DNA from 2 places in the Bordetella genomosp. 8 genome. Region 1 is predicted to be linked to the other one. Evidence: predicted binding sites of a transcription regulator. Region 1 holds the regulator's gene; the other holds the start of a gene.
The links. Region 1 encodes FliA, which starts transcription of late flagellar genes. Its sites were predicted from a motif close to CTAAAGTTTNNNNNNNNNNNGCCGNTA; they were not measured.
Positions count from the first base shown of each region.

Region 1 (14,839 bases):
ATCGCGGCGGCGCCCACGCCCCCCACCAGCAGCGCCTTGAAGACGGCCTTGGTCAGCTCCACGGCCGTCTGCCAGGAGAACATGCGGCCCAGGCCGGACAGCGGATTGAGCTTGCCGAGATTGAATTCCAGGGGCTTGCCGGACCACACCAGGCCGCCCAGCGCCAAGCCGGCGGCGATGCCGGCGATGGCCAGCAGGACCAGGATGGGCAAAAGCATCAAGAGGGCTTGCCAGCCGTTGGCGACCGCGCTGGCGATCATGACGTTGGTGTCGCGGCTCAGGTTGGGCTCGAAACCCAACGCGTGGCGCATGATGCCGTTCAGCGAACCGTAGATGTAAGCGCCGCCGCCCCACAGGATCGCCACGCCGGTGGCCAGCACCAGAAAGGTGCTGAGCTCCCGCGAGCGGGGTACCTGCCCGTCCTCGCGCGCCTTTTCAAGGCGCCGGGGTGAGGCGGCTTCGGTTTTTTCGAGATCGCTATCTTCGGCCATACTGCGCGCTGTTCCGGACGTCGGCCAGGCCTGCTGGCGCTCTCTCGAGAGCCTCCTTTCGGATAAACAAGCCGTGGCAACGAAATTTTAGGAAAAGCAGCGAAAAGCGAATCCGCGATCAAGCCGGGGAAAGCGGCGCTTTTTCCCCATAGGGATACCATCCAGTGGTAATCCCCCCGACGCGCAGCGCTTCGGGGGTGGGCCTAGAACCCCAGGCTGGCCAGAAGATCGTCGACCTGGTCCTGGCTGGTGACGACATCCGCCTTGCCGGTCGGATTCACCTGCGGGCCGTTCAGCAGCGAGTTCGCCTCGTCGCGGCGCTCGGTCGGGACGCTGTCGATCAGCACCTGGAGCAATTCCTTCTCGATCGCTCCCACCACGTCCATCATCTTCATGATGACCTGGCCAGTCAGATCCTGGAAATCCTGCGCCATCATGATTTCCAGCAGCTTGGACGACGTCGCCTGCGTCTGCCTGGGCACTTCCTGCAGGAAAGCGCGGGTGTCCTTGACCAGCTCGCGGGCATCCGCCAGCTCCACGGGCTTGTCGAACCACTCGTTCCAGCGCGCGTCGAGCGCCTGCGCGCTCTTGGCCATGCCGTCCTGGATGGGCTGGGCCTGGTCGATGGCGTTCAGCACCCGGTGGGCGGCCTGTTCCGTCATCTGCGCTACATAGCGCAGGCGGTCGCGCGCGTCGGGGATGGCTTCCGCCGCATCCTTGATCGCCTGGTCCAGCCCCAGCTCCTTCATGCTGTCGCGCAGCATGCGGGTCAGGGACGCGATGCGATGGATCAGTTCGCCGGGATCGCTGTTCGGGCTTTGCGTGGCTTCCATGGCATCCTCAGCCGCCGAGTTTCTCGAAAATCTTGGTCAGCTTCTCTTCCAGCGTGGCAGCGGTGAAGGGCTTGACCACGTAGCCGTTCGCGCCGGCCTGCGCGGCCGCGACGATGTTTTCCTTCTTGGCTTCGGCCGTCACCATCAGCACGGGCAGCTTGGAGAGATTGGCGTCCGCGCGGATCTGCTGCAGCATGGAAAGTCCATCCAGGTTGGGCATGTTCCAGTCCGACACCACGAACTGGAAGCCGCCGGTACGCAGCTTGTCCAATGCCATCTGACCGTCCTCGGCTTCGTCGACGTTCTCGAACCCCAATTCCTTGAGCAGGTTGCGGACGATGCGACGCATGGTCGGGAAATCGTCAACCACCAAAATCTTCAAATTCTTGTCAACCATTTCATCGACTCCAAAAAATTCATTCTCCACCGGGACGCTGGGCGCCCGGCATCATACGCGGTGTCCACGGTCTCCGGCGTTGGCCAGGATACGTTCGCTCATTGCGCCCAGCGGCACGATTTCGTCGGCGGCGCCCAGCGCGATCGCCTCGCGCGGCATGCCGAACACCACGCAGCTCGCTTCGTCCTGCGCCAGGGTGCGGGCCCCCGCGCGCTTCATTTCCAGCATGCCCGCCGCGCCGTCCTTGCCCATCCCGGTCAGGATGACGCCCACGGCGTTGCGCCCGGCCGATACCGCCACCGAATGGAACAACACGTCCACCGAAGGCCGATGGCGGTTGACTGGCTCGGAAGGATCGAGCTCGACGATGTAGTTCGCGCCGCTGCGGCCCAGCCGCATATGGCAATCGCCACCCGGCGCCAGGTAGACGTGTCCGGGCAGCACGCGTTCGCCATGCGTGGCTTCGCGTACCGTCAGGCTGCACAGGGAGTCCAGGCGCTGCGCGAACGAACGCGTGAAACCCGCCGGCATGTGCTGCGTGATCAGGATGGCCGGGCTATCCGGCGGCAAGGGCTGCAGGACGTGGCGGATGGCTTCCGTGCCGCCGGTGGAAGCGCCGATGATCACCAGCTTTTCCGAGCTGGACAGCGGCGAGCGCAGCACCTGCTTGGGGACTTCGGGGGCCACCTGCAAAGCCTTGGGGCGGGCGCGAGCCGCCGCGCGCAGCTTGTCGGCGATGACCTCGGTGTACTCGAGCAGGCCGTCGCGTATTCCCAGCTTGGGCTTGGTGACGAAGTCCACCGCCCCCAGCTCCAGCGCGCGCAACGTGATTTCCGAGCCGCGCTCCGTCAACGAGGACACCATCAGCACCGGCATCGGTCGCAGGCGCATCAGCTTTTCCAGGAAATCCAGCCCGTCCATGCGCGGCATTTCGACGTCCAGCGTCAGCACGTCGGGATTGTGCTTCTTGATGAGGTCACGGGCCACCAGCGGATCGGGCGCCGTCGCCACGACCTCCATGTCAGGCTGGCTGTTGATGATCTCCGTCATCAGGCCGCGCACCAGCGCGGAATCGTCGACGCACAAAACGCTTATTTTTTTCTGCATGTCGTTTTCGCCGATGGGCAGTCCTTTACGGCCTGCCCAAGCATTCGTATACCGTCTGTCCGCGCAAGCGGAAATCCCGGCTGATATAACTGAAGTTTTCGGAATGGCCCGCGAACAACAGGCCGCCAGGCTTCAACAGCGGTGCGAAGCGCTCCAATATGCGCCCCTGCGTCGGCTTGTCGAAATAGATCATCACGTTGCGGCAAAAGATGGCATCGAACTTTTCCTGGATGGGCCAGTCCGGCGCCAGCAGGTTCAGGGTATCGAAACGCACCATGCCGGCCACCTCCGGCCGCACGCGCACCTGCCCCGCGGCCGGCCCCTTGCCTTTCAGGAAGAAGCGCTTGAGACGCGCTTCCTCAATCTTGGCCACGCGCTCGAAGGGATAGACGGCGCCACGGGCGCGTTGCAGTACGTTCGTGTCGATGTCGGTCGCCAGCACGCTGGCCGACGAGGCTCGCGCGCCCAGCGCTTCCATCAGGGTAATGGCGATGGAATAAGGTTCTTCACCGGTGGACGCCGCGCAGCACCAGATCGACACGGGCTGCGGCCGCTCCTGCGCGAACTTCGCCAGGATGGGGAAATGATGCGATTCGCGAAAGAAGGCGGTCAGGTTGGTGGTGAGCGCGTTGACGAACTCTTCCCACTCCGGATCGGCGGGCGACGATTCCAGCCGATCCAGGTAACTGGCGAAATCCGCCCCGCCCAGGCTGCGCAGCCGCCGGGCCAGGCGGCTGTATACCATCTCGCGCTTGTGCGTCCCCAGCGAAATGCCGGCGCGCTCATGGATCATGCGGCGCACGCGAGAAAAATCCGCCTCGCGGAACTCGAATTGCCGCTCGACCTGGCCGGATGCCGCTGTTGCAGTCGCTGTCGCCACGTGGTCCTCTGCGCCCTATGCCGGTTCCGCCGCGAGCCGCGGCGCGGCCGGCGACGCGATGGCGCGCGCCGGCACGTCGATCACCTGGCCCTGGCTGAGCTTGAACACCGCCACCGCTTCGGCCAGGCGTTGGGCCTGTTCCTGCAGCGAACCCGCCGCGGCGGCCGCTTCTTCCACCAGCGCCGCGTTCTGCTGCGTCACTTCGTCCATCTGCGACACCGCACGATTGACCTGGTCGATGCCGCTGGATTGCTCTTCCGACGCCGCCGAGATCTCGCCCATGATGTCGGTCACCCGCTTCACCGAGGCCACGATCTCCTGCATGGTCGCGCCGGCACGTTCCACCTGCTGCGAACCCGCGCCCACCTTGGTCACCGAATCCTCGATCAGCGACTTGATTTCCTTGGCCGCCTGCGCGCTGCGCTGGGCCAGCGAGCGCACTTCGCCCGCCACCACCGCGAAGCCCTTGCCCTGCTCGCCCGCGCGCGCCGCTTCCACCGCCGCGTTCAGCGCCAGGATGTTGGTCTGGAACGCAATGCCGTCGATCACGCTGACGATTTCCGAAATCTTGCGCGAGCTGCCCGAGATCTCCTGCATCGTGTTCACCACCTCGGCCACCGCCGAACCGCCGCGCTCGGCGACGTCCGACGCGCTGGCCGCCAGCTGGTTGGCCTGGCGCGCATTCTCGGCATTCTGCTTGACGGTCGAGGCCAGCTCTTCCATCGACGCCGCGGTCTCTTCCAGCGACGCCGCCTGCTGCTCGGTGCGGCTGGACAGGTCGGTGTTGCCCGCCGATATCTCGCGCGAGCCTACGTTGATCTCGTCCACCCCACGGCGCACCGCCGACACCGTCCGCGTCAGGCTTTCCTGCATGCGTTTCATCGCGCCGTACAGGGCGCCGATTTCATTGCTCGAGTCGACGGTCACCACGTGCGTCAGGTCGCCGGCGGCGATGCGGTCGAAATGCTGCACGGCGCCGGCCAGCGGTTGGACCACGCGCTTGCGCAGGAACATATAAGTCGCCAGCACCAGCAGCAGGGCGACGACCCCGCCGGCCGCGACGGCGATCAGCACGAAGTTGTAGCGCTGCTCGGCGTCGTCGAACGCTTGCTCGTTGGTGCTCATGCGCCAAGTCATGAATTGGCTGATCGCCAGGCTCAGGCGATCCTCCATGACATCGGCGACCATCTGTGCGTGGTTCTGGTAGGACGGCAGGTCGCCCTTGGCCAGATCGTCGAACATGGCCTTCAGGCCTTGGCCCATCAGGGCGGAGAACGCGTCGTCGATCGCCTTGAACTCGCTTTCCAGGCCAGGGGGCTTGGGCAAGGCCTGGTAGCGCTTGAAGTCCGCCTGGGCCTTGTCATAGGAGATGCGGGCGAAGTCCAGCGCGGGCTTGGCGGAAGCGCTCAAGCCCGGCTGTGGGATGTTGGGCTGGCCGATCTGCTTGATGACGTCGCTCAGGTGCAGCGTGGCGGCTCGTCCCAGACCGACCATGGCGGTCTTGTAGTCGCTCACCATTTCTTCCAGGACGATGCCGATGGCCTGGTTGCGCCGCATGTCGCGCATCGTGGCGTCGCCCACCTTCAGCGACAGCACCCCCAGCGCCGCGCCCAGCACCAGCATCAGCGAGAAGAACACCAACACCAAGAGCAGGCTCGCGCGTATTGTCATGTTGGAAAAAAATTTGCGCATCTGCATCCCTCTAACGAACCGGTTGGCCCCCGCCCCCGCCCCTGCAAGTGGTGCCGCTCAAACGGCGGCTTTCTCCACCAGCGCCATTTCGTCGCTGGTCATCAGCTTTTCGATATCGACCAGGATCAGCATGCGTTCGTCCACGGTGCCCAGCCCGGTCAGGTATTCCGTCGACAGGGTGGCGCCGAATTCCGGCGCCGGCCGCACCTGGCTGGCGCCCAGCATCAGCACGTCCGACACGCCGTCGACCACGATGCCGACGACGCGGCGATCCAGGTTCAGGATGATGACGACGGTCTGCTCGTTGTATTCGACCTTGCCCAGGTTGAACTTGATGCGCAGGTCGACGATCGGCACGATGATGCCGCGCAGGTTCGTCACGCCCTTGATGAAGGACGGCACATTGGCGATGCGGGTCACCGTGGCGGCGTCATAGCCGCGGATTTCCTGCACCTTCAGGATATCGATGCCGTATTCCTCTTCACCCAGCGTAAACACCAGGAATTCGCGGCCCATGTCTTCGACACGGGCGCCTTGCGATTGCGGTTTGGCTGCCATGTATTTACTCCCTCAGTTCATAACCGCTTCGGCCGGTGTCCACTTTTCGCGATTCGCCCTGGCCATGGCGAACACGTCGATAATCAGCGCCACGCTGCCATCGCCCAGGATGGTGGCCGCCGACACGCCGGGCACCTTGCGGTAATTGGATTCCAGATTCTTCACGACGACCTGATGCTGCCCGACCAGGTGATCGACCAGCAGAGCGAAGCGACGGTCCTCGGCCTGCATGATGACGGCGATGGCCTGCGTGGGATCGTCCTGCGCTCCGCCCACCGAGAACACCCGATGCATTTCGACCAGGGGCAGGTATTCGCCGCGGACGTGCATCACGCGCTCGTTGCCGGCCACCGAATAGATCTGCTCGTTGGTGGGCTGCAGCGATTCCGTGACGTGATTCAGCGGCAGGATGAAGGTTTCCGCGCCGACGCGCACCGACATGCCATCCAGGATGGCCAGGGTCAGCGGCAGCACGATGCGGGTGGTGGTGCCGTTGCCCGGTACCGACGACAGCTGCACGTGGCCGCCCATGTCCTGGATGTTCCGGCGCACGACGTCCATGCCGACGCCCCGGCCCGAAATATCGGTGATCTGTTCCGCCGTCGAAAAGCCCGGCGCGAAGATCAATTGCCACACCTCGTCGTCGGTCGCGTTCTCGCTGACGGCGATACCCTGCTGGACGGCTTTCTTCAGGATGCGTTCACGATTCAAGCCGCCGCCGTCGTCGCTGACCTCGATCACGATGTTGCCGCCGCTATGCTGCGCGGACAGCACCAGCTGCCCCACCGGCTCCTTGCCCGCGGCGACGCGCTTTTCGGGCGTCTCGATACCGTGGTCCAGGCTGTTGCGCACCAGGTGGGTAAGCGGATCGATGATGCGTTCGATCAGGCTCTTGTCCAGCTCCGTCGCGCGGCCGAAGGTCTGCAGCTCGATCTGCTTGCCCATCTTGCCGGCCAGGTCGCGGACCAGGCGCGGGAAGCGACTGAACACATAGTCCATCGGCATCATGCGTATGGACATCACCGCTTCCTGCAGGTCGCGGGCGTTGCGTTCCAGCTGCTCCATGCCGTTGAGCAGGCGGTCGTGCAGCACCGGATCCAGCGTCGACGCGGTCTGCGCCAACATGGCCTGCGTGATCACGAGTTCGCCGACCAGGTTGATGATCTGGTCGACCTTTTCCACGCCGACGCGGATCGAGGTCGACTCCTTGTCCGCGGCGGGAGCGCCGGTGGCGGCGCGCTGGGCACTGGCGGGCGCGGCGGGCTTGGCGGCCCCCGATGCGGCGGCGGCCGGCATGCTCGCGGCAGGCGGGGCCGCGGGCGGAGCCTCGATGGGCGCCGCGGCCACGGGCGCGGGCGCCGCCGGAGGGGCGCTCTGGGCCTGGGCCTGGGCGGCGAAATCCGCGGCCGCCTGCGCGAAGTCGTCCACCGCCTGGCCGGCGGCGGGCACGGCCTCGCGGCCGATGGCGATCTGGTCGGCATCGACGATAAAGCAGCAGACGGCTTCGATATCGTCGGCGGAGCAGGTGCTCTCCAGCCACACCGTCAGGCCGCCGCCCGCCTGGTCGCTGGCCAGCACATGGCCCAGGTTGTTCATCTCCTCGAGCAGCGACTGCGCATCCTTGGCCGAGACGCGATTGATGCGCACGCGCAACGGCAGGTCGGCGCCGCCGGCCGGGGCTGGCGCGGCGGCTGCGGGACTCTGGGCGGGCGCCGAAGCAGCCGCCGGGGCCGTTGCGGCAGGCGCCGGCGCGGGCACGGACGGAGCCACCGCCGGGGCAGCCGGCGCGGCGGGGGCCGCTTGCCCGCCCTGCTGTTCCAGCGCCAACTGGCGCAGCACGCCACAGATGCGCTCGTACGCAGCGGCGTCGGGCTCCTCGGAGGCGCGGTAGGCGTCCAATTGGCTTTTCAGCACGTCCTTGGTTTCCAGAAAGATGTCGATCATGTCCGTGCGCAACGCCATTTCGCCGCGGCGGATGGCATCGAGCAGGTTTTCCAGCAAATGGGTGGTTTCCGCTAGCTGCGTAAAGCAGCCAAAGGTGGCCGCGCCGCCCTTGATCGAATGCGCTGCCCGGAATATCGCGTTCAGCTGTTCGATGTCCGGCTGGCCGGCGTCCAGCTCGAGCAGCAACTGCTCCATCTGCGCAAGCAGCTCGTCCGCCTCATCGAAGAACGTCTCGTAAAACTGGCTCAGGTCAAGACCGCTCATGACGCCCTTCTGTTCTCAATGCGAGGGCTCGCCGGGCTCGCCCACGAGCTCCGACGCCATCTCTACCAACAAGTCCGGATCCACCGGTTTCTGCAACCAGCCGCACACGCCCAGGTCGCGCGCGGCGGTCTTGCTTTCCACGTCGTCCTCGGTCGTCAGGACCAGGACGGGAACGTCTTCGTAGCGCTCCATCTGGCGCAGGCCGCGTATCAGGTCCAGCCCGCCCATGACCGGCATGTTCCAGTCGCTGACCACCAGGTCCACCGGTTCGGCCTGTTCCAGGGCCAGCGCCAGCGCATCCTTGCCATTCCCCGCGGCCAGCACCTTCCAGCCGGCTCCCGTGAGGGTGGCCTGGACTATCATGCGCATCGTCGCGGAATCGTCCGCGACCAGTATCGTCGCCGTCATGGTCGAACTGCTCCTATTGTGCGGGACGGGGGGCCGGAATTTCCTGCACCACACCGCTGCCCTGGCTGGCCGCGTTCGACAGCGAACGGGTCAGGCTGCTACCGGCCTGCTTCGCATCGCTTGCCGAAATATCCGCCGCCGCCGCGTTCTCGCGCTCCAGCCTTTCCTGCGTGGCCCGATTGAGCACCACCAGGCTGATACGTCTGTTAACGGCAGCATAAGGGTCATCCTTAACCAGGCTGACGCTGGATGACAGGCCCATGACGCGGGCCACCTTGGTTTCGTTCATGCCCCCGGCCACCAATTCCTGGCGCGACGCGTTGGCGCGGTCGGCGGAAAGCTCCCAGTTGCTGTAGGCGCGCTCGCCGCGGGCGTACTGGGTGGCGTCGGTGTGGCCGGATATGCTTATCTTGTTGGGGATTTCGTTCAGCACCGGCCCCAATTCACGCAGGATGTCGCGCATATAGGGCTGCACTTCCGCCGATCCGGTGGCAAACATCGGCCGGTTCTTGTTGTCGATGATCTGGATGCGCAGGCCTTCGGTGGTCATGTCGATCAGCAGCTGCGGGCGGAAATTCTTCAGCACGGGGCTGCTTTCGATCAGGTTGTTCAGGCGCTTCTGCAGGTCTTCCAGGCGGCGCTGGTCGCGCCGCTGCGCCTCGTCGCCCCTGACCTGCGCCTCGACCCGGTTGCCGTCGGCGCGACGCACGTCGCCGTCGCTGCGCACCGGATCGGCGCCGCCGCCCGGGATGGCGCTGGTATTGGCGGAGTTATTGGGGCCACCCGTCAATGCCACGGCCAGCGGCATGCGGAAGTACTCGGCAATTCCTTTAAGTTCTTCGCGCGGCACGACGCTGATCAGCCACATGACCAGGAAGAAGGCCATCATCGCGGTGATGAAATCGGCGTAGGCGATCTTCCAGCTGCCGCCGTGGTGCCCGCCGTGCGCGCCCTTCTTGCGGCGTATCACCACGCGGTGGTTATTGACCGGAGCCATGCGGACCTGTCTCCGTCAAGCCTTGGAGGTGGACGTCTTGGCTTGCCGCACGTGCTCTTCCAGCTCGGCGAACGACGGTCGCACGCCGGAGAACAGCACCTTGCGGCCGAATTCCACCGCCAGCTGCGGCGGGTAGCCGTTCATGCTGGCCAGCAGCGTGGTCTTGATGCATTCCAGGATCTTGACCGCTTCGCTGGTCTGGCGGTCGACGCGCGAGGCCAGCGGCCCGACAAAACCATAGGCCAGCAGGATGCCCAGGAAAGTACCGACCATGGCCTTGGAGATCAGGTCGCCCAGCACCGCCGGCGGCTGGTCCACGGCCGCCAGCGCCTTGATCACGCCCAGCACCGCGGCCACGATGCCGAAGGCGGGCATGCCGTCGGCCATGTTCTGCAGCGCGTGCACGGGCACCTGGCGCTCATGGCGGAAGGTCTCGATTTCCTCGTCCATCAGGGTTTCGATTTCGAAGGAGCTCATGTTGCCGCTGATCATGATGCGCAGGTAGTCCGTGATGAACTCCATCAGCTTTTCGTCCTTCATGATCCGCGGGCACTCGGTGAAGATGGGGCTGGACGCCGGATCCTCGATGTGGGATTCGATGGCCATCAGGCCCTCGCGCCGGGCCTTGTTCAGGATCACGTACATCAGAGACATCAGCTCCATGTACACGTCCTTGCTGTAGCGCGCGCCGCGCAGGGCATTGGGGATCGCGGACTTGATCAGCTTCAGCGACTTGCGGCTGTTGCCCGCCAGGAACGCACCCGCCGCCGCGCCGGCGATCAGGGTGAATTCGAAGGGCTGGTACAGCGCGCCCAGATGGCCGCCCAAGGCAACGAAGCTGCCGACGACGGACGCGATCACCACGAGATAACCAATAACAATCAGCACATCAGGCCCCTGCCAAGCGTAGACGTATTACCCAAGCGCCCATGATCCCCCGAGAGCGGCACCGCGAAAGCGTGGTTTACGGGGAATTTTCAGCGGCATTTGGGGTTATTGAGCACGGCGGCTCTCAATGAAACACCGGGCCGGCAATGGCCGGCCCGGAGGATTTCACACCCCGATGGCGGCGGCCGGGGCGGTCCGCCGGCCCGCGCGCTCCTTGGCGGCGGCGCGGGTCTTGCCCGCGCGTGGAGGCGGCCGGCAGATCGCACAAACGAAATCGGAGCGCGGGTCGTGAGCGTGCGCGATGAAATGGCCGCCGCACTGGCGGCATTCCGACAGCTGCAGCATCTTGCCGTCGAAGAATCGCACCAGCATCCAGGCCCGCGTGAAGCTCAGCACCGGCTCGCTCTGGTCCGGATCGGCCACGCCGGCATGCTCCAGGTACAGGCGGTAGGCGTCGATGATGGCCCGGACGCCCTTGCTGCCCGTGTGTTCGTTCAGGAACTTATAAACGTTGTAGAACAGCGACGAATGGATGTTCGGCAGCCAGGTCATGAACCAGTCCACCGAAAACGGCAGCATGCCCTTTGGGGGCGAGCAGCCCCGGATTTCGCGGTACAGCCGAGCGAGCCTGTCGTGGCTCAGGCTGGTTTCCGACTCCAGGACCTGGAGGCGGGCGCCGAGACCGATCATGGCGCTGGCCAGGAGGATCTCGTCGGCTTCTTGGGATACGCTTTTGATAGCCATGATCTCGAGGGGGTGCGGGAAAGATCAGGCCAGTTGCTCGACCGGCTGTTTGGCAAGCAGAATGGTGGCATGCGCCTGTTGCAGCGCGCCGCCCAGCACATCGTGGGTCAGCGCCGACAGCAGGCTGTAATCGTCAAAGCGGAAACGGCAGAGCAGCGAGCTGGAGCTTGCCAGCTTCACCAGCTGGGCCGGCGACAGTCGCATCAGGATGTCGGCCACCTGTTCGCTAAAGCCCAGGCGAAACATGGATGCCGCATAGTCATCACGCAGCATGCGCTGGGCGAGGAGCAGGTAGGACAGGTTCACTTCGCGAATGTCGGCGAGCAAAGTGTTCTCAGGCTGTTTCATGGATATCCCTTGTTCACTAATCAGTTCTGTCCCGGGACCGGTCAGCCCCCTGCCGACCGGTTACTTCGTGTGTGCAACAAATCTCTAAATATTTCTTTTGTTCCCACAAGTCATACAATTTACCATGTGCAATGTCATTTTGTATTACAGACATGACAATTCTTTGTGCTTGGTGAAATATCGCACTTCTGGGACATATATAGCAACAAAGACTTTCGCAAGTGTAAGTCAATTCCGTAAACAAGCATTAGAAAGCTTGTGTCTTTGTGCCAATGAATCCAGGCGAAGTACGCACAATGCAGGGGTGAATCGTGGGCGAGCCATCGTCCTTGTACGGGTAAACGGCAGAGCAGCAATGTCGCGTACAGGCAACAATTCAAAATGGCGGCGCCGCGGGCCAACCCTTTTAGTCGAGTGCAATGCCCCTTTCCGAAGACCGCCTGGCTGAATACGCGCCCTTGGTGCGCAAGCTGGCCCTGCAACTGCTGGCCCGCTTGCCCGCCAGCGTGGAATTGGACGACCTGATCCAGGCTGGCATGATCGGCCTGCTGGATGCTGCCCGGCGCTACCAGGAAGTGGCCGACGCGCAGTTCGAAACCTATGCGACCGCCCGCATCCGCGGCGCCATGCTGGATGAACTGCGCAACCAGGACTGGCTGCCGCGCAGCGTGCGCAGCAAGGCCAAGCGCATCGACCAGGCGGTGGCCCAGCTGACCCAACAGTTGATGCGCCCGCCCAACGAGACGGAAATCGCCAGCCACCTGGAATTGCCGTTGGCGGAATACCATCAGTTGCTCTACGACGCCCAGGGCGCCCAGATCGTCCATTACGAGGATTTCGGCTCCGAGAACGGCGCCGAGGCCCGGGACGCCGACTGGGCGGCCGGCGCGGCGGACTCCGGCCCCTCGGGCAATCCGCTGGACAGCCTGCTGGCGGCGGACTTCCGCCAGGCACTGGCCGAAGCCATCGGCGCCCTTCCCGACCGGGAAAAACTCCTGCTGTCCCTTTGTTACGAGCAGGGGCTGAACCTGAAGGAAGTCGGCGCCGTCATGGGCGTCACCGAGGCCCGCGTCTGCCAGCTGCGCTCCCAGGCCATGAGCCGCCTGCGCGCCAAGCTCAAGGACGGCGCCTGGCAGCAGTTGCCGGAAGACGTGCGCATCGCCTCCGTGGCCTAGGCTCCCCGCCTCCTTCCCAGGCGCCAGCGACCGCCCCGCCCCGGGGGGGCCCGTTGGCCGGGCCCGCTGGCCGGCGAAAACCGGCGCTCCGCCACATTCCGAAATTTTTCGCTGTCCATCCCCCTAAAGGTTTACGGAGCCTTGCCGTTACCCAGTCAGCGGCGCGGCATGCGGCCATCACCTCCGGTGGACGATTCCGTGCCCGCAGGGCGGCCTGGCTGCCCGGTTTGAAGATGCCTTTCTCTCTTGGGAGCTATTCATGGCTGCAGTTATCAACACCAATTACTTGTCGCTGGTTGCGCAAAACAACCTGAACAAGTCCCAGTCGGACCTCGGTTCGGCCATCGAACGCCTGTCCTCGGGCCTGCGCATCAACAGCGCCAAGGACGACGCCGCCGGCCAAGCCATTGCCAACCGCTTCACGGCCAACGTGAACGGCCTGACCCAGGCTGCTCGCAACGCCAACGACGGCATCTCGATCGCGCAAACGACCGAAGGCGCCCTGAACGAAATCAACAACAACCTGCAGCGCATCCGTGAACTGTCGGTTCAAGCCGCCAACGGCACGAACAGCGGCAGCGACCTGGACTCGATCCAGGCTGAAATCACCCAGCGCCTGGATGAAATCACCCGCGTTGCCAACCAGACGCAATTCAACGGCGTCAAGGTCCTGGCCAGCGACCAAAGCCTGAGCATCCAGGTCGGCGCCAACGACAGCGAAACCATCAACATCGATCTGCACCAGATCAATGCGACGACGCTGGGCCTGAACAAGCTGAACATGGGTCACCAGATGACCTCGAAGAACAGCGACGGCGCCTCGAACTTCACGGACGTCGGCGCCGCTCTGTCGGGCACCACGTACGCCAGCACCACGACCGCCAACATCGGTACGCACCACAGCTTCAACTACACGTCGTTCAGCTTCTCGGCCACGGGCGGCAGCACCGCTGCCTACACTGCCAAGGTCGGCGGCGACGGCAACCTGTACGTGCAGCAAGGCGGCACGACGTTCTCGGCCAGCTGGAACTCGACGTCCAACACGATCGAAATCGGTGCGGTCACCAGCTACAGCACGCTGACCACGATCACCCAGTACAACTCCAACAGCGCCGACGGCCTGGTGGACTTGAACGCGGTGGACCAGAGCGAGTACAAGCTGACCAGCCTGGACCTGTCGAACGCCACGCTGTACCAAGCCACGGCCGGCTCGACGAACTACTACGCCAAGGTCGGCGGCACGTACTACGCCGCCAGCTTCAACGGCACCACCGGCAAGGTCAGCCTGGATGTCACGACGGCGACTTCCGCCATCGTCTCCACGTCGGCCGCGGTCAGCGCCCAGGGCATCACCACCAACGGCGGCACGACCTACACCGGCACGACCACCGTGCACACCGGCACCTCGTTCGCGGTCAGCGTCGACTACTCCGACGTCAACTCGCAACTGGGCTTCAGCAGCGGCACCAACAAGCTGGTCCGCTACACGCCTGACGCCACGGGCAGCGCCTCGGCCGCCAACACCGCCGCGCTGTACATCCAGCACACCGGTACGGACGGCTCGGTCAGCTACTTCAAGGTTGAAGCTACCAGCACCACCACCGGCAAGCTGACGCTGGACAAGTCGGCCACCGTGGTCGATCCGCTGGACGCCATCGACGCCGCCCTGTCGCAAGTGGACGATCTGCGTAGCGCCCTGGGTGCCGTGCAGAACCGCTTCGAATCGACGGTTGCCAACCTGAACAACACGGTGAACAACCTGTCGGCCTCGCGTTCGCGCATCGAAGATGCCGACTACGCGACTGAAGTGTCCAACATGACCCGCGCGCAGATCCTGCAACAAGCTGGCACCTCGGTGCTGGCGCAGGCCAACCAAGTGCCGCAGACGGTGCTGTCCCTGCTGCGCTAATCGCCAGCAGGCCGACGGGCGGCTCGCTGCCCGTCAGGCACCCGCAGTACCGAAAGACCCCCCGGCCCCGTGCCGCGGGGTCTTTTTTTCATGCCCGGCCTGCCCGGGGAAAAGCCGCTATTTTTCGCCGCTGACCATCGAATTTGGCCCGCTGGCCTGCATTTAGACTGGCATTCGTCACTTTCTGTACCCACCCGCATCGCG
Region 1 covers NZ_CP021108.1:2,586,565-2,601,403, reverse strand. The annotation lists gene flhB (flagellar biosynthesis protein FlhB) at 1-491, opposite strand, end outside; gene cheZ (protein phosphatase CheZ) at 695-1,324, opposite strand; gene cheY (chemotaxis response regulator CheY) at 1,332-1,721, opposite strand; gene CAL12_RS11845 (protein-glutamate methylesterase/protein-glutamine glutaminase) at 1,773-2,828, opposite strand; gene CAL12_RS11840 (CheR family methyltransferase) at 2,854-3,708, opposite strand; gene CAL12_RS11835 (methyl-accepting chemotaxis protein) at 3,724-5,400, opposite strand; gene cheW (chemotaxis protein CheW) at 5,458-5,958, opposite strand; gene cheA (chemotaxis protein CheA) at 5,971-8,166, opposite strand; gene CAL12_RS11820 (response regulator) at 8,182-8,574, opposite strand; gene motB (flagellar motor protein MotB) at 8,588-9,571, opposite strand; gene motA (flagellar motor stator protein MotA) at 9,587-10,459, opposite strand; gene flhC (flagellar transcriptional regulator FlhC) at 10,625-11,203, opposite strand; gene flhD (flagellar transcriptional regulator FlhD) at 11,228-11,551, opposite strand; gene CAL12_RS11795 (RNA polymerase sigma factor FliA) at 11,971-12,726, shown strand; gene CAL12_RS11790 (flagellin N-terminal helical domain-containing protein) at 12,986-14,635, shown strand.

Region 2 (14,839 bases), 1.4 Mb from region 1:
GTCGGCGCCCCCCAGCGAGTAGCCGCCGAAGATCTGCGAGATCAACATCACCTGTTCCTGGTAGACGATGACCCCGTAGGTGCTCTTGAGCGTACCCTCCAGGTCGGAATGGAAATAGTCGACCGGGGCGCGTCCGTGCTTGCGGTTGACGAAGTCGTCCACCATGCCCGATTCCAGCGGACCGGGGCGATAGAGCGCCAGCATGGCGATGACATCTTCGAAGGTATTGGGCCGCAGCTTTTTCAGCAGCTCCTTCATGCCGCGCGATTCCAGCTGGAACACGGCGGTGGTGTTGGCGTCGGTCAGCACCTTGTAGGCCGCGGGATCGTCCAGCGGCACGGCCATGATGTCGAAGTCGCGCTTGCCCTCGTTGAACTGGCGCACGTAGCGCACGGCCCAATCCAGGATGGTCAGGTTGCGCAGGCCCAGGAAGTCGAACTTGACCAGGCCGGCGGCTTCGACGTCGTCCTTGTCGAACTGCGATACCGCGCTGTTTTCCTGCCCGGGCTGGCAGTACAGCGGGCAGAAGTCGGTGAGCTTGCCGGGCGCGATCAGCACGCCGCCGGCGTGCATGCCGATGTTGCGCGTCAGGCCTTCCAGCGGCTGCGCCAGGTCGACCAGCCCGCGCACTTCTTCTTCCTGCTCATAGCGTTCCTTGAAGGCGGGCTCGTCCTTGAGCGTGCGTTCCAGGGTCCAGGGATCGGCCGGGTTGAACGGGATCAGCTTGGACAGGCCATCGCAGAACAGGTAAGGCATGTCCAGCACGCGGCCGGCGTCGCGCACCACCGCCTTGGCGCCCAGGGTACCGAAGGTGGCGATCTGGCTGACGGCATCGCGGCCGTACTTTTCCTTGACGTAATCGATGACGCGTTCGCGGTTGTCCTGGCAGAAGTCGATATCGAAGTCGGGCATGGATACCCGCTCCGGATTCAGGAAGCGCTCGAACAGCAAGTCGTAGCGGATGGGATCCAGGTCGGTGATGCCCAGTGCGTACGCGACCAGCGAACCGGCGCCCGAGCCCCGGCCCGGTCCCACCGGCACGCCGTTGTTCTTGCCCCAGTTGATGAAGTCCTGCACGATCAGGAAGTAGCCGGGGAAGCCCATCTGGATGATGGTCTTGCACTCCCAGCGCAGGCGTTCGAAGTAGGCGTCGCGCTTGGCGTTGCGCTCTTCTTCGTTGGGGAACAGGAACAGCAGGCGCTTTTCCAGGCCCTGCTCGGACAGCTGGACCAGATAGTCGTCCAGGGTCACGCCTTCCGGCGTCGGGAAATTCGGCAGGCGCGGCTTGCCCAGCACCAGCGTCAGGTTGCAGCGGCGGGCGATTTCCACGCTGTTGGCCAGCGCCGAGGGGACGTCGGCGAAGCGCCGCGCCATTTCGTCGCTGTCCAGCATGTACTGGTCGGCGGTGAAGCGGCGCACGCGGCGCGGGTTCGCCAGGATTTCGCCTTCGGCGATGCAGACGCGCGCCTCGTGGGCCTGGAATTCATGCTTGTCCAGGAACTGGATGGGATGCGTGGCGACCACCGGCAGCTTGCAGGCGCCCGCCAGGCGCAAGGCGGCCTGGACATAGCCCTCGTCGCCATCCATGCCGGCACGCTGCAGTTCGATGTAGTAGGCATCCGGGAAAGCCGCGGCCCACTGGCGCGCCAGGGCCTCGGCCTGCGCGGCATTGCCAGTTTCGAGCGCCTGGCCGACGTCGCCGGCGCGGCCGCCCGACAGCACGATCAGGCCAGTGGCCTGTTGCAGCCATTCGCGCCGGACTTCGGCGCGGCCCTTGTGCTGGTTGGTCAGGTACGCGCGCGACAACAACTCGCAAAGATGCAGGTAGCCCTCGCGGTCGCGCACCAGGACCAGCATGCGGTGCGGCTTGTCCCGGTCGTCGTCGTTGGTCAGCCAGATGTCGCAGCCCGCGACGGGCTTGATGCCGGCGCCGCGCGCGGCCTTGTAGAACTTGATCAGGCCAAACAGGTTGGACAAATCCGTCAGCGCGACGGCGGGCTGGCCGAGCTTGGCCGCGCGCTTGACGAGGTCGGAGATACGGACGGTGCCGTCCACCACCGAAAACTCGGAATGGACGCGCAGATGGACAAACGGGGACGGGGCGATGACGGCTTCTTCTGACATGACCGCGATTGTACTCAGCGGACCGCCCTGACGGACCGTCCCGCGGCACATTCCGCCCGCCCGCGGGTGCCATCCCGACGCCAGCTGTGCAAGAATAGGCGGTTACCCGATACTTTCCGCGTCTGACGCTCAGAAATAGCTATGAAATGGCTGATCCCCGGCATCTGGCTGGCGTCCATCCTGTATGGGCATTATCGCGGCCGCGTGCGCCTGGCCTGGTCACGCGTGTTCCTGGACCATTCGGTGCTGCTGGCCCCGGTCAACGCCTTCATGGTGCTGGTCTCGCGCGTCCCCACGACGCCCTATGTGTCGACCCGTGAAATCCCGGAACTGCAGGTGCTCCAGGACAACTGGGAAATCATTCGTGACGAGGCGCTGCAGATGGCCGAACTGCGGCGCATCAAGGCGGCGGAACGCCACGACGACATCGGCTTCAATTCTTTTTTCAAATACGGCTGGAAGCGCTTCTACCTGAAGTGGTACGACGCCCGCCACCCGTCGGCCGAAGCGCTGTGTCCGCGCACGGTGGCCCTGCTCAAGACCCTGCCCAAGGTCAAGGCGGCGATGTTCGCCGAACTGCCGGATGGCGGCAAGCTGAACCCTCACCGCGATCCCTTTTCCGGTTCGCTGCGCTATCACCTGGGGCTGGCCACGCCCAACGACGACCGTTGCTATATCGACGTGGATGGCGAACGCTACAGCTGGCGCGATGGCGAAGGCGTGGTGTTCGACGAAACCTATATCCACGAAGCCCATAACCAGTCCGGCCAGAACCGCATCATCCTGTTCTGCGACGTAGAACGGCCGCTGCGCTGGCGCTGGGCCGAGGCCTTCAACAGCTGGTTCGGCAAGGTGGTGATGTCCGCCGCCAGTTCGCCGAACGACGAAGGCGACAAGACCGGCGCGATCAACCGCCTGACGCATGCGCACTGGCGCCTGGACCAGGTGCGCAAGCGCTTCAAGGCCTGGAACCGGCCGCTCTACAAGGCCATCAAGTGGGGCCTGGTGGTGCTGGTGGTCGGCGCCTTCGTCTGGATCTGACCGGCCGGGCGGCGCCCCGGCGGCAACGCCGGTTCAGCGGCGCATCGATTCCCATGACTTCTGCAGGCGCTTGACCGACACCGGCACGGGCGTACGCAGTTCCTGCGCGAACAGCGCCACGCGCAGTTCTTCCAGCAGCCAGCGGAATTCGTCCAGCCGTGGATCGGCCGCGCCCTTCAAGGCGGCGCGGGCGCGCTGGTATTGCGTCAGCAAGGGCGCCATGTCGGCCATCAGACGCTGGTCGCGCGCCGGATCGGCGCGCAACTTGTCGACGCGGGCGACGGCGGCCTTCAGGTAGCGCGGGAAATGCGCCAGCTGCGCGTAAGGCGTGTCGCGCAGGAAGCTGGGCGGCACCAGCGCGCCTATCTGCTGCTGCAGATCGGCATAGGCGGCCGCGTGGCTCTTGGCCTGCGGCAATTTGCGCTGCAGGGCCGCCCATTCCGTCAGCACGGCGGCGGTCAGCCGCGCCACTTCCTGGGCCAACAGGCCCAGGCGGCCCTTGCCTTCCAGGCGGCGGGCTTCGAACGCTTCCTGGTCGACCGGCCAGGGTTCGGCCAGGCAGGCCCGTTCCAGCGCGCAATCGATGATCTGGTCGCGCAGGCTTTCCTGGCTGCCCAGCGGCATGAACAGCATGCTCATGCGGGTCAGGTCCGGCAGGTTCTTTTCCAGGAACTTGATCTGCTCGCGCAGCCCCAGCCGGAACAGCCGCAGCAGACCGGCCTTGTGGTGCCTGCGGGCTTCGTCAGGATCGTCGAAGACGTCCAGGTCGCAATGCGTGCCGCGGTCCACCAAGGCGGGATAGCCGATCACGGACTGGCCCTTGCGCTTGATTTCCATGATTTCCGGCAGCGGGCCGAAGGACCAGGTCGTGAGGCCATCCTGGGCCAGGGCTTGCGCCACCTGCGTATCGCGCGCGGCCAGCTGCTGGAAATCGGCCTGCGCCTGGCGTCCGAATTCCGCCTTCAGCGACGCCAGGTTGCGGCCGGCGGCCAGCATGCGCCCGTGCTCGTCCACCACGCGGAAGTTCATGAACAAGTGTGGCGGCAAGGTTTCCAGCTTGAAGTCGGCAGGCGCCGGACGCACCTTGACCTGCTGCCACATGTCGTCCGCCAGCGCATCGAGCAGGCCCTGCTGCGGGTCGCCCAGGCGATCGAACCAGCGATCGTAGAAGCCGGCCGCATAGTCGGGCAAGGGCACGCAGTGGCGGCGGATCTTCTGCGGCAGGGATTTGAGCAGCAGCTGGACCTTTTCCTTCAGCATGCCGGGCACCAGCCATTCGCAGCGCTGCGGGTCGATCTGGTTCAGCGCGAACAGCGGCACGGCCAGCGTCACGCCGTCGCGCGGCGAGCCGGGTTCGAAGTGATAGTCGAGCGCCATGGTGACGCCCTGCCACTCCACCTTCTTGGGGAAGACCTCGGTGGTGATGCCCGCGGCCTCGTGGCGCATCAGCGCGTCGCGCGTCAGCAGCAGCGCGTCGGCGGCCGCCTTGTCCAGGCCGGCGTACCACTTTTCCAGGGTGGCGGTCTGGCTCATCCCGGCGGGTATCTGGCGATCGTAGAAGGCCTCTATCAGCGCCTCGTCGACCAGGATGTCGGGCCGGCGGGCGCGATGCTCGAGCTTTTCGATCTCCGCGATCAGGCGGCGATTCTGCGCGACGAAGGGCAAGCGGGTGTCGATCTCGCCCGGCACCAGGGCTTCCCGGATGAAGAGCTCGCGCGCGTGCTGAGGATTGATGCGGCCATAGTGCACCCGGCGGCCGGCGTAGATGACGAGGCCATACAGGGTAGCGCGCTCGTTGGCGACGACCTGCCCCGCTTTCTTTTCCCAACGCGGGTCGGACCAGTTGCGGCGCAGCAGGTGCGCGGCGGCCCGTTCTATCCAGGCGGGTTCGATGCGCGCGACGCAACGCGCGTACAGGCGCGTGGTTTCCACAAGCTCGGCGGCGATGATCCAGCGTCCCGCCTTCTTGACCATGCGCGAGCTGGGGTGGATGTGGAAACGGATATCGCGCGCGCCGTGGTAATGACCGCCCTCGTCGCTCTTGTAGCCGATATTGCCGAGCAGGCCGCTCAGGAGCGCCATGTGGATCTGTTCGAATGTGGCTTCGGTCTGGTTCAGGCGCCAGCCCTGCTCGCCCACCACGGATGCCAGCTGCGTATGCACGTCGTGCCATTCGCGTAGGCGCAGAGGTGACAGGAAATTCTGCCGCAGCAGGCCCACCAGCTTGCGCTGGGACGCCTTGTGCTGCACCTGTTCGCCGTACCAGCGCCACAGTTTCAGGAAGGACAGAAATTCCGATTTGTCGTCGGCGAATTTGGCGTGGGCGTTTTCGGCGGCCTCTTTTTCCTGCATGGGGCGGTCGCGCGGGTCCTGGATCGACAGGGCCGACGCGATGATCAGCATTTCCGTCAGGCATTGGTGTTCGCGCGCCGCGAGGATCATGCGGCCGATACGGGGATCCAGCGGCAGGCGCGCCAATTCCTGGCCCGTGCGGGTCAGAGCGAAGGCGGGGCCGGTGGCGTCGTCGCGCGCGTCGGTCTCCTGCGCTTCGGCGCGCTGCACGGGCTCGATCGCGCCCAGCTCCTGCAGCAGATGATAGCCATCGGCGATGGCGCGGCCCGGCGGCGCTTCGACGAAGGGGAAGTCCTCGATATCGTCGAGCTTGAGCGACTTCATGCGCAGGATCACGGACGCCAGCGAGGAACGCAGCACCTCGGGATCGGTGAAGGGCGCGCGCGCGTTGAAGTCGGCCTCGTCATACAGGCGTATGCAGACGCCGGGACCCACGCGGCCGCAGCGGCCTGCGCGCTGGTTGGCGGAAGCGCGGCTGATGGGCTCGATGCGCAGCTGTTCGACCTTGTTGCGCCAGGAGTAGCGTTTGACGCGCGCCAGGCCGCTGTCGACGACGAAGCGGATGCCTGGCACGGTCAGCGACGTTTCCGCGACGTTGGTGGCCAGGACGACGCGCCGGCCGCTGCCGCGCGGCCTGAAGATCTGTTCCTGCTCGGCCTGCGACAGGCGGGCGTACAGCGCCAGCACCTCGGTGGCCGCGGGATGGCGCTTGCGCAGCGCTTCGGAAGCCTCGCGGATTTCGCGTTCGCCTGGCAGGAACACCAGGACGTCGCCCGGGCCGTGGCGCGCGCACTCGTCCACGGCGTCGACGATGGCGTCGACCAGGTCGCGCTCTTCGTCGCCGGCGCGTTCGCGCGCCGAACGGGAGGCGGCTGCTTCCTCGGTCTCTTCCGGGCGCACGGGGCGGTAGCGGACTTCGACGGGGTACAGGCGGCCGGAGACTTCGATCACCGGCGCGGGACGCTCCGGCTCGGCGGCGAAGTGCCGGGCGAAGCGTTCGGCGTCGATGGTGGCCGAGGTGATGATGACCTTCAGGTCCGGCCGGCGCGGCAGCACGCGCTTCAGGTAGCCCAGCAGGAAATCGATGTTCAGGCTGCGTTCGTGCGCTTCGTCGATGATCAGCGTGTCGTAGCGCTTGAGCAGGGGGTCGCGCTGCGTTTCGGCCAGCAGGATACCGTCGGTCATCAGCTTGACGGCGGCATTCGGGCCGGTGCGATCGTTGAAGCGCACCTGGTAGCCGACGATTTCACCCAACGGGGTGTCCAGCTCTTCCGCGATGCGGCGCGCCACCGAGGTCGCGGCCAGGCGGCGCGGCTGGGTATGGCCGATCATGCGCGTGCGGCCACGGCCGAGGTCCAGGCATATCTTGGGCAGCTGCGTGGTCTTGCCCGAGCCGGTTTCGCCGCTGACGATCACCACCTGATGGTCCTGGATGGCGCGCGCGATCTCGTCGCGGCGCGCGCTGACGGGCAGGTCTTCGGGATAGCGGATGGGCGGGATGACGCGCGGCGTGGCGGCGGGCCTGGCCGCGGACGCGGCGCTTGCGCGCGATGCGGCGGTTGCCGCCGTTGCGGACGATGCTGGCGATGCGGGCACGGAAGGCGAGCCCGCTCCGGGCGCGCCCCGGCCGCGCCGAGAGGGGGTTTGAGGCTTGACGGTCATTTCCGCGATTATAGTTTTCGCGGGACCGCCCTTTTCGCTCAGCGTATGATCAGCTTGCCGTCCGATAGTTTGGCCGTGCCGCCGGGCAGGTCCTCGGTCACGGACTCATGGCGATTGACCACCTGCAGTTCCACGCCGCCATGGATCTTGCGCGACGCATGGATCACGGCGTCCTCGGCGACGGTGTCGTCGGCGGACAGGCGCCGTTCGCGCGCATCCACGCCGGCCAGGTCCTTGACCAGCTTGGCGTGGGTCTGCACCGCGCGCTCGCCGATGCCGTTGGCGGCTTTCTCGGGGTTCTTGCGCAGGAAGATCAGCAACTGCTCCAGCTTGCTCTTTTCTTCCTGCAGGCGTTTGCGGGTGCGCTGCAGGGCTTCTTTCTGCGCCTGCGCGTGCGGATTGACGCCGACCTGGATGATAGTCTTGACGCCCGCCATGGTGCCTAGCGTGGCGGCGCGTACGCCGCGCAGCGCGCGCACCTGCCCGCCATTGATGTTGCCCTGCGTGGATCCCTTCGCGCCCACGGTCACCGTATCGCCGGCGTTCACCTCGCTCTGCCGGATCTCGCTTTCGACCTGGACGTCCTTGCCGGCATTGATCGAGGCATTGCCGATGAAACGCGCCTTGACCGAGCCGCGCGCCGTCACCTGCGCCAGGCGGGTGGTGGGTTCGCCGGTGGTGGCGCCTTCGGCCGCCCCCATGATGCCCCCCTTGACCACCACGTTGCCGCCGGCGTCGATGTGGGCGGCTTCCACGGTGCCGCTGACCAGCACGTCGCCGCTGACCTTGACCGACATGCCGGTGGTCACGTCGCCGCGCACCTGCAGGGTGCCTTCGAAATTGATGTTGCCGGAGTTCAGGTTGACCGCGTCGACTTCGACGACGGGGTTCACCGATACGCCGCAGGACAATACCGAAGGCGCGCCGTCGATGGCGGCGACCAGCACGTCCGGATCGTTGGGGTCGCGCACGACGCCCGTCAGGTTGTCGTCGTAGGGCAGGTCTTCCGGCGCCGGCGCGGGCGCGGGATTGCGATAGACGTCGATGCCATCGGTCCCCGCCGTGCCGGGAATCCGGCGCATCAGCGGCATGCCGGCCTTGACCAGGACCAGGTTGCCCATGGAGCGATAGTCGACCAGGGCGTTCTCGTCCACGTCGGCGGCCGCGTGGCGCGCCAGCAGGCTTTCGAAACGGGTGGGCGCGCCCGCCTTGGGCGGGATGCCCGAGGCGATCAGGACGTCTTCCGCGACGCCGCCTTCGACCGTCTGCAGCAGCAACTGCTCGTCCAGCCCGTAGACGATGCCTTGCTGCGTCAGCGCCGTGCGCACGTCGCCCAGCTGGATGCCACGGCCGCCACGGGCGGGATGCAAGGTCAGGTAGACCTGCAGCTTGTCTTCCGTGACCGTCAGCTCGAAGGCGCCGTCGACGACCTCGCCGATCACCGCTTCCACCACGCCGTCGCCCAGGTCCGCCGCGGCGGGCGTGGCATCGGGCTCGTGGTTGTCCATCAGTTCCAGCGCGGCGCCCAGCCGTGCGGCATTGGACTCGATCGCCGCCAGCTCGCCGGATACTTCCTGCACGGCCGAGGAGGCAGCCGCCACGGCGGTGCCGGCTTCGCGCAGGGCATCGGCGCTGATGCGCGCCGCGGCTTCCTGGCAACGTGCCAGGAAGCCGGCCACGGCCGCTCCATCCAGCGCATCCGGTGTCCAGCCGCGCGCCGCCAGGGCGGCCTGGAGCATGTCGCTGTCCGGGGGCTCCGCCGCCGCCGCGGCTCGGAATCCCGCACGCAGCTCACGGGTAGCAGGATCCAGGGTCAACCAATAGGATTGCGTCACTGCCGTGTATCCTCGAGAAATTACCGACGCGCAGACGACGGCGTGTCTCCATGTCGGCTTGGAATCATTGTTGGACCCGAAGGGGTGCCTGCGTGTCGACAAAAAGTGCTCAGCGCGTATTTCAAAATATTAACGGGCAAACTTCAAGTTGCGACCCTTTTTTTCTAAAAATTAGGTAATTTTTCCTTGGTCACCGGGTCACGCGCGCTGCGAGCGGATAATTCAGCTTTCTGTCAGCGCCGGTACCCGCTTCATCGTCTGGGAGTCGTTACATGGATCTGGGTATCGAAGGCCGTACCGCGCTGGTGTGCGCGTCCAGCAAGGGCTTGGGCCGCGCATGCGCGCTGTCGCTGGCGCGCGAAGGCGTGCGGGTGGTGATGTCGGCGCGCGGCGCCGACGCGCTGGAAGAAGCCGCCGCCGCGATCCGCGCGGAAACCGGCGCCACCGTGACGACCGTGGCAGCGGACGTCACCACCGCCGAGGGCCGCGCGCGCCTGCTGGCGGCCTGCCCGCAACCGGACATCCTGGTGAACAATGCGGGCGGCCCCAAGCCGGGCGATTTCCGCGAATGGTCGCGGGACGACTGGATCAAGGCGCTGGACGCCAACATGATCGCGCCCATCGAATTGATCAAGGCCACCATCGACGGCATGATCCAGCGCCGCTTCGGCCGCATCGTCAACATCACGTCGGCGGCCGTGAAGATGCCCATCGACCACCTGGGCCTGTCCAACGGCGCGCGGGCCGGCCTGACCGGCTTCGTCGCCGGCCTGGCACGGCAGGTCGCCGAGCACAACGTCACCATCAACAATCTGCTGCCCGGTCCGTTCGAAACGGACCGCCTGCGCGGCACCGCCATCGCGACGGCGCAGAAGACCGGAAAATCGGTCGAGGACATCCTGGAAGCGCGCCGGATGACGGTTCCGGCGCGGCGCCTGGGCGACCCGGCGGAGTTCGGCGACGCCTGCGCCTTCCTGTGCGGCAACCGCGCGGGATTCATGACCGGCCAGAATCTGGTGCTGGATGGCGGAACCTATCCGGGCACGCTGTAGCGCGGTCACTATAATTTCGCGATTCAACCCAGGTTACGCCTGGCCGCCCTACCCCGTTTTCCGGCTCTCATACGCACCATGCCCGACCTGGATCAAGACACCGTTTCAGCCCTGGAAGCACCCGAGTTCGCCCCCGCGCAGTTCGTGCGCTGGTTCCGTGAAGTCGCCCCCTATGTGCACGCGTTTCGCGGCAAGACCTTCGTCGTGGCGTTCGGCGGCGAACTGATCCAGGCCGGCGCCTTGAACACCCTGGTGCAGGATCTCTCGCTGCTGTCGGCGCTGGGCATACGGCTGGTGCTGGTGCACGGCTCGCGGCCGCAGGTCAACGAGCAATTGCGGCTCAAGGGCTTCAGCCACCAGTTCGATCGCGGGCTGTCACCCACCGACGCGGCCTCGCTGGAATGCGCCAAGGAAGCCGCCGGCGAAATCCGCCTGGATATCGAGGCGGCCTTCAGCCAGGGGCTGCCCAATACGCCGATGTCGCATTCGCAGATCCGCGTCATCTCGGGCAACTTCGTCACCGCGCGGCCTACCGGCGTGATCGATGGCGTGGACTATCGCCACACCGGCCACGTGCGCAAGATCGATGTCGATGCGATGCGCTTCGCCATGGAAAAAGGGTCGGTGATCCTGCTGTCGCCCTTGGGTTTTTCGCCCACCGGCGAGGCCTTCAACCTGGCCATGGAAGACCTGGCAACCAGCGTCGCGGTGGCCTTGCGGGCGGAAAAGCTGATCTTCCTGTCCACCACCGAAGGCGTGCGCAACGAGGACGGCAGCATCGATACCGAACTGGCGCGCGTGGATGCCGATGCGCTGCTGGCCAAGGGCGGCCTGGACGAGGACACCGCGCTGTTCGTGAAGTACAGCTCGCAGGCGGTCAAGCGCGGCGTGGCGCGCGCTCACGTCGTGCCCTTCGGCCTGGATGGCAGCGTGCTGCTGGAAATCTTCACCCACGACGGCGTGGGCACCATGGTCGTCGAGGATACGCTGGACGACCTTCGGCCGGCCACACTGGACGACGTGGGTGCCATCCTGAGCCTGGTGGAACCGCTGGAAGCCGACGGCACGCTGGTGCCGCGCGGCCGCAGCACCATCGAACGCGACGTCGAGAACTTTACCGTTCTGGAGCACGACGGCGTGATCTACGGTTGCGCGGCCCTGCATCCCTATCTTGAAGACCAGATGGCCGAAATGGCCTGCCTGATCGTGCATCCGGAATGGCAGAGTTCGGGGGAAGGCGAGCTGCTGCTGCGCCACATGGAATCGCGCGCGCGGGCACTGGGCGCCAAGCGGCTCTTCGTGCTGACGACGCGCACCTCGCACTGGTTCATGAAGCGCGGCTTCGTGCAGGGCGGTATCGCCGACCTGCCGCGCGACAAGCAGCAGCACTACAACCGGTCGCGCAACAGCCTGGTGTTCATCAAGCGGCTGTAGAGCAGGACAGGGGCAGGACAACGAGACGGCCCGCTGGGCGAGCGACCGGCCTGGCGCGTTTCGGTAAAATCGATAATCCAACTTTTATACGGCAGCAAACCCAATGACCCGTACCGTTCACTGCGTCAAACTGAAGCGCGACGCCGAAGGGCTGGACTTTCCGCCCTACCCTGGCGAACTCGGCCAGCGCATCTGGCGAGAGGTCTCCAAGGAAGCGTGGGAAGAATGGAAAGGCATCCAGACCCGGCTGGTCAATGAGAACCGCCTGAACCTGGCCGATGCCCGCGCCCGCAAGTACCTGCAGCAGCAGATGGAGCGCTTCCTGTTCGAAGACGGCACCGTCGAAGCGCAGGGCTTCGTACCGCCTTCCGCCTGACGCCGGCGCGCAAGGAAAAGCCCCCCGATGGCTGGTTAGCTTCCGGCCATCGGGGGGCTTTTTTTCGCGCCTGGCCTATTCCGTGGTTTCGGTGCTTTCCTCTTCGCCGCGGGCCTGGCGCTCGGCGTTCTTGGCGCCGGTGTGGCGCACATCCGCGCCGCGGACCATGTAGATCACGCGTTCCGACATGTTCTTCGCGTGGTCGCCGATCCGCTCCAGCGCACGGGCGATGAAGATCAGGTCGATCGACGGCGTGATCGTGCGCGGATCCTCGATCATGAACGAAATCAGCTGGCGCAACGCCGCCTTCCACTCCTTGTCGACGTCCTTGTCGTTGCGAACGACCTGGGCCGCCTGCACCGGATCGAGCCGCGCGAAGGCGTCCAGCGATTGCCGCAGCATCGAGCCGACGCTGTTGCCCATGTGGCGCAGATCCACCATCGGCAAGGAACGGATTTCGCCGTCGTGAATGCGGCGCGCGACGGTGGCGATTTTTTCCGCCTCGTCGCCCGACCGTTCCATGTCGGTCAGCATCTTGGACACCGCCAGCAGCATGCGCAGGTCGATGGCCGTCGGCTGGTGGCGTGCCAGAATCTGGCTGATGCGCTGGTCGATGTCGACCTCGTAGCGATTGACTTCCTTTTCGCGTTCGCGCACCTTGTCGACCAGGTCCAGGTCGCCGTTGGCCAAGGCATCGACGGCGTCCTGGATCATGGCTTCCACCACGCCGCCCATCGCCAGAAACTGCGAACGGACGCCTTCCAGGTCGGCATCGAATTGTTTGTTAGTGTGCTCGGTCATCCGGGCTCCCTGCGGGGTTAACGATGGTTCCATTGCCATGCGAGCCTCCAAGAAACGCCATTCGGAAGTCCCCAGGCCGCATCGGTCGGCTAGGTTATGACTCCCATGTGACAGGATTATGAATCGTGCGGTCTGGCCCAGGTGCGGCCGCGCCTGGGCGGCGACTACTGACGTACCAGGCGCCGTATCCCCTGCTGCGTGGCGAGCAGCGCGATATCGGCGCCGGGCTGCGTGAACAGGCCGCAGGTCACGACGCCGGGCAGGTTGTTGATGTGCAGTTCCAGCGCCGGCGCATCGACGATGTCCAGCCCCGCCACGTCCAGGATGACGTTGCCGTTGTCGGTGATGAAGCCGTCGCGCAGCGCCGGGCGCCCGCCCAGCGCGGCCAGCTTGCGCGCCACCGCGGCGCGCGCCATGGGGATGACTTCCACCGGCAGCGGGAAAGCGCCCAGGCGTTCCACCAGCTTGGATTCGTCGGCGATGCAGACGAATCGGTCGGCCACGGACGCGACGATCTTCTCGCGGGTCTGCGCGCCGCCGCCACCCTTGATCATATGCAGGCGGCCATCGAGCTCGTCGGCGCCGTCGACGTAGATCGGCATGTACTCGACGTCGTTCAGGTCCAGCACGGGTATGCCCAGCGCGGCCAGGCGGGCGGCGCTGCGTTCCGAACTGGCCACGGTGCCGCGCAGGCGGCCCTTGAACCGCGCCAGGCCGTCGATGAAGAGGTCGGCGGTGGAGCCGGTGCCGACGCCGATGATGACGTCCGGGCCGGCGACTTCGCCGACGATTTCCAGGGCGGCCGTGGCGGCCTGCTGCTTCAATTCTTGCTGGCTGAGCATGAGAGCACTCGATAAATAGGTTTCAAGTTCGCGCAAGGCCGCATGCTACGCCGATCGCGCGTCTTCGTCGTCCCGCACGGCGGAGGCGTCTTCCGGAAGCTGGGCGAACGTGGTGGCCACCGCCGCGTCGTCTGGAAGGGCTTCCACGGCCTTGAGGCTGCGCAGCATGGCGCGAGTGCGTGTTTCGGTCTGGCCTATCTTGGAGCTGGCGGTCTCCAGCGTGCGCTTGACGCCGGCCAGCGCATCGCCGAAGCGGCCGAATTCGGTCTTGACGGCGCGCAACACCTGCCAGACTTCGGACGAGCGGCGCTCGATGGCCAATGTGCGAAAGCCCATCTGCAGGCTGTTCAGCAACGCCGCCAGATTGGCCGGACCGGCCACGTTCACCCGCAGGCGATGCAGCTTGTCGATCAGGCCGGGGCGCCGCAGGACCTCGGCGTACAGGCCTTCGGTGGGCAGGAACATGATGGCGAAATCCGTGGTGTGCGGAGGCGCGACATACTTGTCGGAGATCGCGCGGGCCTGCAGTTCGATTGCCTTGGACAACGCCGCGGCGGCCACCCGGGCAGCGTCGGCATCGGCTGCCTGTTCGGCCTCCAGCAGGCGCTCGTATTCTTCCTTGGGAAACTTGGCGTCCAGCGGCAGCCACACCGGCGCGCCGTCATCGGCGCGCCCCGGCAGGCGGATGGCGAATTCGACGATGGCATCGCTGCCGGGCACCGGTTTCACATTGCTGGCGTATTGTTCCGGCGCCATGCTGTCTTCCAGCAGGCGCGCCAGCTGTACCTCGCCCCAGGTGCCGCGCGACTTCACGTTGGTCAGGACGCGCTTGAGGTCACCGACACCGGACGCCAGGGTCTGCATTTCCCCCAGGCCCTTGTGCACCGCCTCCAGGCGTTCCGAAACCAGCTTGAACGATTCGCCCAGGCGCTGCTCCAGGGTGGCGTGCAGCTTCTCGTCGACGGTGCGCCTCATTTCTTCGAGCTTGCCGGCGTTGTCGGCCTGCAGCGCCGTCAGGCGCTGGTCGACGGTCTGCCGCACTTCCTGCAGCCGACGGTCGTTCATGTCGATCAGGCGCTGCACCTGCTCGCCGAATACCGTGCTGAATCGCCCCAGCGATTCGGCGGATTCGCTGCGGGAGGCCTGGGCCTCGCGCGCGACGGCGTTGCGCAGCTCTTCCAGATGCCGGCCCAGCTCCAGGCGCAGGCCGCGCATGGCGTCGCCCATTTCCACCCGGAGCGCCCGCTGGCCTTCCGCCAGTTCCCCCCGCAGCGCGCCCGCCAGTCGTTCCTGCTCGGCCAGCACCGCCGTCAGATGGTC
Region 2 covers NZ_CP021108.1:3,949,678-3,964,516, forward strand. The annotation lists gene dnaE (DNA polymerase III subunit alpha) at 1-2,124, opposite strand, end outside; gene lpxO (lipid A hydroxylase LpxO) at 2,266-3,165, shown strand; gene hrpA (ATP-dependent RNA helicase HrpA) at 3,199-7,179, opposite strand; gene CAL12_RS18005 (DUF342 domain-containing protein) at 7,218-9,014, opposite strand; gene CAL12_RS18010 (SDR family oxidoreductase) at 9,287-10,066, shown strand; gene argA (amino-acid N-acetyltransferase) at 10,145-11,500, shown strand; gene CAL12_RS18020 (oxidative damage protection protein) at 11,604-11,876, shown strand; gene phoU (phosphate signaling complex protein PhoU) at 11,952-12,677, opposite strand; gene rpiA (ribose-5-phosphate isomerase RpiA) at 12,842-13,519, opposite strand; gene rmuC (DNA recombination protein RmuC) at 13,565-14,839, opposite strand, start outside.
Region 2: CAL12_RS18005 (DUF342 domain-containing protein) is a predicted target of FliA. The motif match lies at 9,163-9,189, and genes of this name have one in related genera.